2 regions of the Streptococcus sp. 4094 genome follow, and region 2 is predicted to be linked to the other one. Evidence: riboswitches for the same ligand, from Rfam matches in the RefSeq annotation. Region 2 holds a riboswitch; the other holds the start of a gene.
What was found. Region 2 has a riboswitch for thiamine pyrophosphate ahead of HT721_RS08210 (TenA family protein). Riboswitches for the same ligand answer to the same signal wherever they lie in the genome.
Positions count from the first base shown of each region.

Region 1: another riboswitch for thiamine pyrophosphate. It lies ahead of HT721_RS03510 (thiamine-binding protein); the one in region 2 lies ahead of HT721_RS08210 (TenA family protein).

Region 1 covers NZ_VMMI01000011.1:66,426-72,656, forward strand. Annotated here, with positions in the region: gene HT721_RS03485 (ATP-dependent Clp protease ATP-binding subunit) at 1-1,450, opposite strand, end outside; gene HT721_RS03490 (CtsR family transcriptional regulator) at 1,452-1,910, opposite strand; gene HT721_RS03495 (ABC transporter ATP-binding protein) at 2,033-2,758, opposite strand; gene HT721_RS03500 (ABC transporter substrate-binding protein) at 2,758-3,765, opposite strand; gene HT721_RS03505 (ABC transporter permease) at 3,804-4,562, opposite strand; gene HT721_RS03510 (thiamine-binding protein) at 4,525-4,815, opposite strand; TPP riboswitch at 4,884-4,986, opposite strand; gene cbpD (choline binding-anchored murein hydrolase CbpD) at 5,069-6,231, opposite strand, start outside.
Region 2 covers NZ_VMMI01000034.1:57,404-63,634, forward strand. Annotated here, with positions in the region: gene pyrE (orotate phosphoribosyltransferase) at 1-588, shown strand, start outside; gene lysS (lysine--tRNA ligase) at 962-2,452, shown strand; gene lctO (L-lactate oxidase) at 3,073-4,209, shown strand; TPP riboswitch at 4,358-4,446, shown strand; gene HT721_RS08210 (TenA family protein) at 4,653-5,321, shown strand; gene thiM (hydroxyethylthiazole kinase) at 5,450-6,231, shown strand, end outside.

The sequences.
Region 1 (6,231 bases), on a different contig from region 2:
AGGTGGTCAAAATATCAGACTCTGTCACCAAGTCTTTATAGACAGGTACTTCCTCTTCTTTTGCGATTAGCTGGGCTGCCTGTTTCCACTTGCCATCCATCAAGGCCTTGTCAGCTGGACTCAAGTCAGAATCGTCTGCTTTTACATGCTTTGATTTATTTTGCACTGTTGCTGCTGCCTCATCCAAGAGATCGATAGCAGAGTCTGGCAAATGGCGACTGGTTAAGTAACGATGAGCCATCTTAACCGCTATTTCAACCGCTTCATCTGTGATTTGCACACGGTGATGTTTCTCATAAGTCGCCTTCAAACCTTGCAAAATGGTCATGCTGTCTGCAACACTTGGTTCTTCAATCGTTACTTTAGCGAATCGACGAGAAAGGGCCGCATCTTTTTCGATGTGTTTTTGGTATTCTTCCTGAGTGGTCGCACCAACCGTTCTCAAAGTTCCACGCGCCAAGGCTGGTTTCAAGATATTGGCCGCATCCAAAGTTGAATCAATACCGCTACCAGAACCCATGATGGTGTGGAGTTCATCGATAAAGAGGATGACTTGGCCATCTTCTTCAATATCCTTGATGATATTGTTCATGCGTTCTTCAAAGTCACCACGGAAACGTGTCCCTGCAACGACATTCATCAAATCAAGCTCTAACACGCGCATCTTAGCCATTTCCGTAGGCACATCCCCACTAGCAATACGCTGGGCAAGACCAAGCGCCAGAGCAGTTTTCCCGACACCAGCATCCCCAACCAAGACAGGATTATTCTTAGTCTTACGGCTTAAGATTTGAATCATACGGGATATTTCTTTGTCTCGACCGATGACTGGTTCTAACTTGCCAGAACGCGCTTGCTCTGTCAAATCATGCGTATAATCCTCGAGACCACCACTCGGAGTCTGTGGCATGCCCATCATATTAGCCATAGAATTTTGCTTATCAGCTACTGTACGATGGCGTTGGCGTAAAGCCTTGAGGTCTTCACGAGTCCAACCTGCACGTTCTTCTAGATTTCGACGTAGGGCAGCAATCTTGACCTGATCTTTCTTGTCTTCATAAGAAAAACCAGCCCTCTCCAAGATACGAGTCGCCAAGGCATTTCCATCATGCAAAATCGCATAAAGGACGTGCTCCGTCCCTAGCACCTTAGCATGGACCACTGACGCTACATACTCTGCTTCATCAAAAAGAACCTGCAAACGATGGGAGAACGGCAACTCCGTAAAAGTTTCATCCTGGCTATAGTCCGTTTCAGTCAGTTCCAAAGCGACTTCTTCTAAACGGTCCATCTCATATGGATAATCATTTAAAGTCGCCCCTGCCACACTATAACTGTGATTGGACATGGCAATCAACAAGTGCCAAGACTCTAGGTAACGAGCTCCAAAATGGCCAGCAACCATGTAGGCACTGTCGATACATTCATTCAATGCTTTTGAATAGTTCATCTTACTTCCCTTTTCTATCTATCTCTTGTATGACCTGTCGTAGCATATTAGCTCGACGGACTGGAGCTTCTTCTCCTAGAACGCGATCCAAAGCTACTGCCATCAGCAAATTCATCTCCTGCTTGGTCATCAATTCCTGCTCAACCAAAAGCTGCAGAATATCCTCATAAATTTCTTGACTAACTCGCTCACCAATTGAGTAAAGCAGCTCCCTGAGCATTTCATGATGACTCGAAAACTCAATCCGTCCTATCCGAATATAGCCTCCACCACCACGCTTACTTTCAACCAAGTAGCCTCTACTTTCCGTAAAGCGTGTCTTGATCACATAATTAATCTGACTAGGAACAACCTGAAAAGTATCCGCCAACTGACTCCGTTGCAACTCCACAATTCCAGATTGATCTAAAATCGCCTTGATGTAGGCCTCAATATGATCCGATGTATTTTTAAATCTCATTACAAACCCACCTCTCTCTTTAAACCTTGACTATCTTTGACTATTATACCGAAATTTTCTCATTTTTAAAAGAAAAAGGGCGCTAGTAAAGGATAATCTTCACCAACTCCCTATTTTTCTACTTATTCTAAGCCTAATTCTGCTAAGATTTGACGTTTGTAGGTAATCTTTTGGACTTCCTTGTCCTCATCTTCAGACCAATCTAGTTTAATTTCTGAAACAATCTGCCCAGGGCGATTTTTCAAGATATAGATGCGGTCGCTGAGATTAAGGGCCTCCTCTATACTATGAGTAATAATCAATGTTGTCAGCTGCAACTGTTTGTGAATCTCAAGGTACCAAGCGTGGAGTTCCATCTTGGTCATCTCATCCAAGGCGCTAAAGGCCTCATCTAAGAGAAAGAGCTTGTGCCCGAAAAGGTAAGTTCGAAGCAAGGCCACACGCTGACGCATCCCTCCGCTAAGTTCATGGGGATACTTGTCTCGTACAGCTGTCAACTGGAAGGTCGCAAGAATGTCATCCGCTCGGGCAATAGATTCCGCCTTATCCACTTTTTGAATCAAGAGGGGCAAAATGATATTACCAAGCACCGTCTTGTGCTCCAAGAGCAAGTCCTTTTGCAACATATAACTCACGCGCCCCTTGGGATTTTCTTCACCATCAAGGACAATTCTCCCTGACTGAACTTCTAAAATCCCCGCAATTAAGTTGAAAAGCGTAGTCTTACCAACACCACTTGGGCCTAAGATAGAAACCACTTCTCCTGAAGTCACCTGCAGGTTAATGTCCTCTAAAATCCTCTCTTGACCATAGGCATAACTGACGTGTTCTAGTCTAATCTCTGTCATTATTTCACAAATTCGTTGGTGAAGCCTTTGTCTGTCAAGTCTTCTTTAAGGATACCATTTTCTTTATCCCATTTGTAGAAGGCATTCCAGCGAGCTGCATCAAATTGACCCCATTTTTCCTTGTCGCTTGCGTATTCTTTTGACAAGTATTTTTGAGATTCGATGACAAAGTCACGTTTTTCCTTGAGTTCAGGTGCATTTTTGATGAGGATATCAGCTGCTTCTTCTGGATGCTCCATAGCATATTGGTAACCTTTTTTGATAGCTTGGATGACTTTACGAGCTTCTTCTTTATTGTCTTTCAGATAGTCGTTGTTTGCGATGATAACTGGTGAATAGTAGTCAAATTCTTTAACGTAGTCTTTCAAGTACATGAAATTAGCATCTACACCTTGAGATTTAGCAAGAATTCCGTCCCATCCATAGTAGATCCAAGCAGCATCAAAGACGCCATTGGCAATCGGTGTGATTGAGTTTGAGTCGTTGTTTGGTACTTTTTCAACTTTTTCAAAGTCTCCACCTTGAGATTCTACTAAGGTTTTCAACATAGCAAGTTCAGTTGGGTCATTCCAAGTTCCGTATTTCTTCCCAACCAAGTCTTTTGGACTGGTAACATTGTCAGATTTACGTGAGATGATTCCTGATGTATTGTGTTCAACAATAGCTGCAACGGCAGTAATTCCTGCCCCTTTTTCTAACTTCTTAGCCATGTAGTCTTGGAAATACACTGCAAATGGTGCCTTACCATTGATAACCAAGTCAGAAGAACTTTCTTCTGGTGGCAATTTCAAATCAACATCCACTCCAGCTTCTTTGAAATAACCTTTTTCCTTGGCAACATAAAGCCCTGTGTGGTTGGTATTTGGTGTCCAGTCTAGGATAAAGTCGATTTTCTTGAGTTCTGCCTCTTTGTTGTCCTTAGAAGCAGTTCCTTGACCACAGGCCACAAGCACAACAGCTACAAGAACTGTCACAAGCGTTAAAAACACTTTCCATGTTTTCTTCATTCTAATTTCCTCTTTTCTTTTTTTGAAACATTCTAATTCTACGAACGTTTCCATTTAATAACATATTTTTCACTAATATCGACCAGCTTCATACCCAAAAGGCTGATAATCGATACCAGAATAATAATAGCGAACATGGTATCATACTGAAACAGTTTTTTGGACTGAATCATATAAACACCAAGACCCTCAAAGCCTCCTAACCACTCAGATACCACTGTTGTGATAAAGGCGTAGGAGACACTGACCCTCAGACCTGCATAAAAGTAAGGCAGACTGACTGGAATTTTAAAATGCCACAGGATTTGCCAAGGTTTGGCCCGCATCAGACTAAACAAGGTCAGCATATCCTTGTCGCAATGCCTAAAACCGTCCAAAATACTGACGATGATAGGAAAGGTTGTCGTCAAAATAATCAAGACAATCTTGGGCAGAATCCCATAACCTAGCCACAAGACCAAGATAGGAGCTATGGCAATGGTCGGAATGGTCTGAACAACCACCATCATAGGGTAAATCAGGTCATTGAGCCAAGTTAAACTATCCATAAGTACAGCCATGAGACAGGCAATCAAGACTCCCAAAATCAGTCCCAATAAAGCCACTCTCAAGGTCGCCCAGCTATGGTGCCAGAGAAATTCTCTGTCACGAACAAAGGACTGGAGAATTTCAAAAGGTGTCGGCAGGATAAACTTGGGGAGAAGTTTAAGAAAACCTGCTAACTGCCAGATTGACAAGACTCCCAGAAAGCCCAATAGACTAATGTGTCGTCTCAGTATACTTTTCAAGTTTCTCATCAATACTTAAAATCTCTCCTACATTTATTTTGACATTGGCAAAGACATTATCTGCCTCCTGCCCTGCCACTTCCAGCGCTTCTTTGAGAATACGCATGAGCTCATCAAACTCCCCTTCCAAGACCGTTTCAAATGGTGTCACCACCATCGTCACTTCTTGAACTTGCAGATAAGCAATGACCTGATCGATAACAGCTATCCGATCAATCCCCTGCGCTAGGGGTAAAACTTGCAAGGCAATGCTTGCTTTCATAAAAACCTCCTCTTCTCGTTTTCCTTTGACAAAAAGAAAAACCTTTGCCATATATGGAAAAGGTCAAGAATAGACTAAGTATCGTTCCCTACGCTGGCATTACCCAGATCAGGTGCGGTCGAAGTTTAACACTTCCTCTCAGACTGTACACAGACTCCCATATATTATATAGATATATGATAGCGCAAAATACAAAAAATGTCAAGGAAACTGCTTACAGAAAAGAGCAGGAAAAATTTCCTACTCCAATTTTCTATACTCGTTCTCCATCACTGTTTACTCTGTAGCCATCCACCGTCGTATTAACAGCTAAGACACCTGAAGAGTAAGAATAATACCACTTACCAGAAACTTGATACCAGCCTGTTTTCATTGCCCCTGAACTATCCAGATAATACCACGAGCCATTTTCCTTTAACCAGCCTGTCTGCATTTCACCAGATGATTTCAAATAATACCAACTAGAACCATCCTTCAACCAGCCTGTTGATTTAGAGCCATTTGATTTGAAATGATACCAACTACCATTTATTTTCTTCCAACCAACAGTTGAACTACTATTGGATCCATAGCTAGAGATGTTTCCTGATTGGTTCTGATAATTTTGTGAAGAAGTCACTCCCTCTAGCTGTATATAGCGACGACTTCCGTTATAAGCTGTATAACTCAACCACTTGTATCCATCTTTTTCGAGAATTTGATCATAATGAACCTTCTCCCCAGGATAATAGTAATCAATCGCAGTTGCGCTAGCTAGTGGCTGATTTTTGATAGCAGACTTAAACTTGAAATAATGTGTTCCTCCTGTTGAAGAAAGAACAGAATTACCTAGAGGATTTTTATTCACAGCCTCCAATTGAACATAACGATAGCTTCCGTTATAAGATATATAACTCAACCACTTGTACCCATCTTTTTCAAGTACCTGATCATAATGAACACTCTCACCTGAAGAATAATATGCAATTGAAGTTGCACTAACTAAAGGTTGATTTTTTATGGCTGCCTTATTCTTAAAATAATGAGTTCCTCCTGTAGAAGAAGGTTGACTATTGAATACTTTGCCACTACTTACTATATTACCCCCAGCCAAATCTTTAAAATGAATAAATCCTGTCATCGTATTTGCTTTTATACTTCGTTTATTATAGGCTTCTGTATAACCATAGTTATATTCCTCGATCTCAATCTGATCTCCCATTACATTTGACACCCAGGCAACATGCCCATAAGTTCCTGCAGTAGACCAAGCAATGGAGCCAATCGTCGGTGTATTATCTACACGATAGCCTTCACGACGAGCACGATAGCCCCATTCATTCGCATTTCCATAAGCCCTTGGAATCTCAAAACCATTGACATTACTCAAACGAAAGGCTGCAAAAGAAGTACACTGACGAGAATACATGCGCCACT
Region 2 (6,231 bases):
GCCGTTTACCTCAAACCAGATGAGCCTTTCACTTGGGCATCTGGCATCAAGTCACCTATTTACACTGATAATCGTGTGACACTAGCCTATCCAGAAACTCGTACCCTAATTGAAAATGGCTTTGTGGAAGCTATCAAAGAAGCTTTTCCTGAGGTTGAGGTGATTGCAGGAACTGCGACAGCAGGGATTCCTCACGGAGCAATCATTGCTGACAAGATGAACCTGCCATTTGCCTACATCCGTAGCAAACCAAAAGACCATGGAGCTGGTAATCAAATTGAAGGCCGTGTAGCTCAAGGTCAAAAAATGGTAGTGGTTGAAGACCTTATTTCAACAGGTGGTTCTGTTCTCGAGGCCGTGGCAGCAGCTAAGCGAGAAGGAGCAGAGGTTCTCGGTGTTGTAGCGATTTTCAGCTACCAATTGCCAAAAGCAGATAAGAACTTCTCAGATGCAGGTGTCAAACTAGTAACGCTTTCTAACTATAGTGAACTCATTCACCTAGCCCAAGAAGAAGGTTATATCACACCAGAAGGACTCGACCTTCTAAAACGATTTAAAGAAGACCAAGAAAATTGGCAAGAGGTGTAAAAAATCAAAAGACTAAAAGGTTAAAAATTATACTATTCTGTCATATCAGGTGTATGAATGGCAAGATTCAAGTTGTTAATGTTTTTTACGTCAATTGTTTAAGTTTTAGATTTGCTTGGCTTGCTCTTATATAAAAAGTAGCACACGTCATGAAAGTTACAAGGGTTAAAGTATAATCCATAAACATGGTCAGATTTCCTTTTCTGAGATGTTGAAATTTCTTGCTTATCCCAGTCTTTTCAGTGATTTTAGCGTCAAGTTCTTTTTAGTTTTGAAAGATTATCCGTGAATTTCTTGCTTATTTATGATAAAATGGGAGTATCGCAAAAAATGACTCATCGTATTCAATTTTGAGTAAAACTAGGAGGATCCCATGTCTACAGAACATATGGAAGAACTAAATGACCAGCAGATCGTTCGCCGTGAAAAAATGGCTGCGCTCCGTGAACAAGGAATCGATCCTTTCGGAAAACGTTTTGAACGTACTGCAAATTCACAAGAATTAAAAGATAAATATGCCGACCTCGATAAAGAACAATTACATGATAAAAATGAAACAGCAACTATCGCAGGACGCTTGGTAACCAAACGTGGTAAAGGTAAAGTAGGTTTTGCCCACCTTCAAGACCGCGAAGGTCAAATCCAGATCTACGTTCGTAAGGATGCTGTCGGTGAAGAAAACTACGAAATCTTCAAAAAAGCAGACCTTGGTGACTTCCTTGGTGTCGAAGGTGAAGTGATGCGTACGGATATGGGAGAACTCTCTATCAAGGCTACTCACATCACACACTTGTCTAAGGCTCTTCGTCCTCTTCCTGAGAAATTCCATGGTTTGACAGACGTTGAAACAATTTACCGTAAACGTTACCTTGACTTGATTTCGAATCGTGAAAGCTTTGAGCGCTTTGTCACTCGTTCAAAAATCATTTCTGAAATTCGTCGTTACCTTGATCAAAAAGGTTTCCTTGAAGTGGAAACACCTGTTCTTCACAACGAAGCTGGTGGTGCTTCTGCCCGTCCATTTATCACCCACCACAATGCCCAAAACATTGACATGGTGCTTCGTATCGCGACTGAGCTTCACTTGAAACGCCTTATCGTTGGCGGTATGGAGCGTGTCTATGAAATCGGCCGTATCTTCCGTAATGAAGGAATGGACGCTACTCATAACCCTGAATTTACTTCTATCGAAGTCTACCAAGCTTATGCTGACTTCCAAGACATCATGGACTTGACTGAAGGTATTATCCAACACGCTGCTAAATCAGTTAAGGGCGATGGTCCAGTCAACTACCAAGGTACTGAAATCAAAATCAATGAACCATTTAAACGTGTTCACATGGTGGATGCTATCAAAGACATTACTGGTGTAGATTTCTGGCAAGACATGACTTTGGAAGAAGCTAAAGCTATCGCTGCTGAGAAGAAAGTTCCAGTTGAGAAACACTATACTGAAGTTGGTCACATTATCAATGCCTTCTTTGAAGAGTTTGTTGAAGAAACCTTGATCCAACCAACCTTTGTCTATGGACATCCAGTAGCTGTATCTCCACTGGCTAAGAAGAATCCTGAAGACCAACGCTTTACTGACCGTTTCGAGCTCTTCATCATGACTAAGGAGTACGGTAATGCCTTTACTGAGCTAAACGACCCAATCGACCAACTTAGTCGTTTTGAAGCCCAAGCCAAAGCCAAAGAACTTGGTGATGATGAAGCGACCGGTATCGACTACGACTACATCGAAGCCCTTGAATATGGTATGCCACCAACAGGTGGTTTGGGAATCGGTATCGACCGTCTCTGCATGCTCCTCACTGATACAACTACTATCCGTGACGTATTGCTCTTTCCAACAATGAAATAAGCACTTATCCTCTGGCTCTTGCCAGAGGTTTTTTGATGCAAAAAGAGACTGAATTTAAGGAGAAAATGAAGTATAGTGTGTTGAAGTTGAAATAGTACACTTTGATTTCTAAGACATTGTTAGAAATTGGTTTAAATTCCCTAATCAATTTGCGCATGTTTTATTTCATTTTACGATAGTACGCTGAAACTTTTCAAAAAGTACTAGAAATTGACTTGGATCCCCCAATTGATTTGTTCAGATTCACTATAAATAAAAATTAATAAGTGGGATAGGAAGTTAGCGTCACTAGGATAGTATCTTGCTTAAACAGTATATATGGGATTGATATAAGTCCCTAGGCCCTATTAGAGGATGTTCTGGTGTCTTATTCACTTGTTTTTTATAGCATTAGTAGATAGAATCAGCAAATAAAAAAGTAGTTCAAATGCCTGGCAGCAAAAAATCTCAACGATTCACTTAATATAGACTAAAGTTTAGAGTTTAAGGAAAGTAGGGATAGTATATTGTATGAAAAAATAAGATGGTTTTTAAGCAAAACTCTTGAAAATGATTGAAAAAAGAGTTATTATAGTTGTATAGTAAAAAGCAAACGCTTACTTAATCAAGGAGGACAGTTTATGTCATACAAAACAAGCAATGCAGAAGGGCATGTAGATTTCATCAATACCTATGATTTGGAGCCCATGGCGCAAAAAGTGATCCCTAAAGCAGCCTTTGGTTATATCGCCAGTGGAGCAGAGGATACTTTTACTTTACGGGAGAACATCCGTGCTTTTAACCACAAACTCATCGTTCCGCATACGCTTTGCAATGTAGAAAATCCAAGTACAGAAATTGAATTTGCAGGTGAAAAATTGTCTTCACCAATCATTATGGCGCCTGTTGCGGCTCATAAATTGGCAAACGAACAAGGTGAAGTGGCAACTGCGCGTGGTGTGCATGAGTTCGGTTCTCTTTACACAACCAGTTCTTACTCTACTGTTGACCTTCCAGAGATTTCTGAAGCCCTCCAAGGGACACCTCATTGGTTCCAATTTTACTTTAGTAAAGATGACGGGATTAACCGCCACATCATGGACCGTGTGAAGGCTGAAGGTTATAAGGCGATTGTCTTGACGGCAGATGCTACTGTAGGGGGTAATCGTGAAGTGGATAAGCGTAATGGTTTTGTCTTCCCAGTTGGCATGCCGATTGTTGAAGAATACCTGCCAGAAGGTGCTGGTAAATCAATGGACTTTGTTTACAAATCAGCTAAACAACGCTTGTCTCCACGCGATGTAGAATTTATCGCTGAATACTCAGGACTTCCTGTGTATGTCAAGGGACCACAATGCCGTGAGGACGTTGAACGTTCGCTTGCTGCAGGAGCTTCTGGTATCTGGGTAACCAACCACGGTGGTCGTCAAATCGACGGTGGACCAGCTGCCTTCGACTCACTTCAAGAAGTAGCAGAAGCAGTTGACAAACGTGTGCCGATCGTCTTTGACTCTGGTGTTCGTCGTGGTCAACATGTCTTTAAAGCCTTGGCTTCAGGAGCAGACTTGGTAGCTATTGGTCGCCCTGTTATCTATGGTTTAGCTCTCGGTGGTAGTGTTGGTGTGCGTCAAGTCTTTGAACACTTGAATGCGGAATTGAAGACAGTCATGCAGTTGTCTGGAACTCAGACTATTGAAGATGTCAAACACTTCAAGCTCCGTCACAATCCATACAACCCAACCTTCCCAGTTGACCCACGTGACTTAAAATTGTATTGATAAAAGAGATTGCCTCCACTGAATGTGGAGGTTTTTCTTCGTGTATTGGAAGAATAAATCGCTATCAAAAACTATATAAAGATATTTTTCGGTCAAATATCTTGCTAGAGCTTTCATTTTTTGCTATACTGGTGCAGTAATTAAATAATAAAGACATTTGGGGTGCTTTAGGCTGAGATGATACCCATTGAACCTGCTACAGTTAAGACTGGCGAAGGGAAATGTGAAACGTTTTTTCGTATGGCGAAATGAACGATCAAATCTTGTAAGTCAACTCTAATTCTTGATTGTAATTGGAGTTTTTTTGTTTATATAAAACTGGATAGGTTTGTTTAGGTAGCTCTCTGCAAATGCCCTAGATTTTCTTTAAAAGGGTCAAGTGAAACTAGGATTTTGCTTGGTATTTTATTGATTACTAAGGAGTAAAGAGAGGAAAAATAAATATGGAAACACAGGTTTATGCATTTGAGCCAGGTTTGACTGTTGGAGAATTATTAAAAAATAGTCAGAAGGATTGGCAGGCTGCAATCAATCATCGTTTTGTCAAGGAACTTTTTGCAGGGACAATTAAGAATAAGGTCTTAAAAGACTACCTAATTCAAGATTATCACTTCTTTGATGCCTTCTTATCCATGCTGGGTGCCTGCGTAGCCCACGCAGACCAGATTGAATCCAAGCTTCGTTTTGCCAAGCAACTAGGCTTTCTTGAAGCAGATGAAGACGGTTATTTCCAAAAGGCTTTCAAAGAGTTAAAAGTATCTGAGAATGACTATCTGGAAGTGAGCTTGCACCCTGTAACAAAAGCCTTTCAGGATCTGATGTATTCGGCAGTGGCTTCATCAGACTATGCTCATCTTTTGGTCATGCTGGTCATTGCAGAAGGTCTCTATTTAGACTGGGGTTCTAAAGATTTGGCTCTACCTGAAGCCTATATTCATTCGGAATGGATCAATCTCCACAGAGGTCCTTTCTTTGCAGAGTGGGTTCAATTTCTGGTTGACGAACTCAATCGTGTCGGGAAAGGTCGAGAAGATTTGACAGAACTTCAGCAACGCTGGAATCAAGCGGTCGCTTTAGAATTAGCCTTTTTTGATATTGGTTATGACGCCTAGAGAAAGTTTAGGATATTTACAAATTTGATGAGGTAAATCATTCAATGTAACTGAAAAAAATTCTCAACTAAAGATAGAGATAAATCGAAATCAATAGATCGTATAAAGTGAAAAGGAAGGAATTCAATATGACAAGTTTAAAATTATTAAAAGAAAAAGCACCTTTGGTCATTTGCATAACCAATGATGTAGTAAAAAATTTCACAGCAAATGGATTAGTAGCACTGGGTGCCTCACCAGCTATGAGCGAGTACCCAGCAGACTTAGAAGATCTATTAAAATATGCTGGAGGATTATTGATTAACATTGGGACTTTAACGGATGATAATTGGAAATTATACCAAGCTGCTCTGAAAATTGCAGAGAAATATAATGTCCCAGCAGTTTTAGATCCTGTAGCCTGTGGAGCAGGAGAATATAGAAAAAAAGTAGCAGATGATTTAATCAACAATTACAAACTAGCTGCGATTAGGGGGAATGCTGGAGAGATTGCTTCTTTAGTAGGGATAAATGTGGCATCTAAAGGAGTAGATAGTGCTGGTGTGGATAATATTGATGAGATTGCTCTAGCAGCCAACGCTAAGTTTCATATTCCAATAGTAGTGACTGGAGAAGTTGATGCGATTGCTGTTAATGGAGAAGTGGTAACGATTCATAATGGTAGTGCCATGATGCCAAAAGTCATTGGGACAGGATGTTTATTAGGGGCAGTGGTAGCAAGCTTTATCGGACTAGAAAAAGGTCAAGAATTGAAATCATTAGAAACAGCAATGTTGGTTTACAATATCGCTGGAGAAATGGCAGAAAAACGTCCAAATGGACATCTTCCTGGAACATTTAAAGTTGAATTTATGAATGCCTTATACGAGATTTCAGATGAAGATGTAAAGGAATTCAAAAGAGTGAAGTA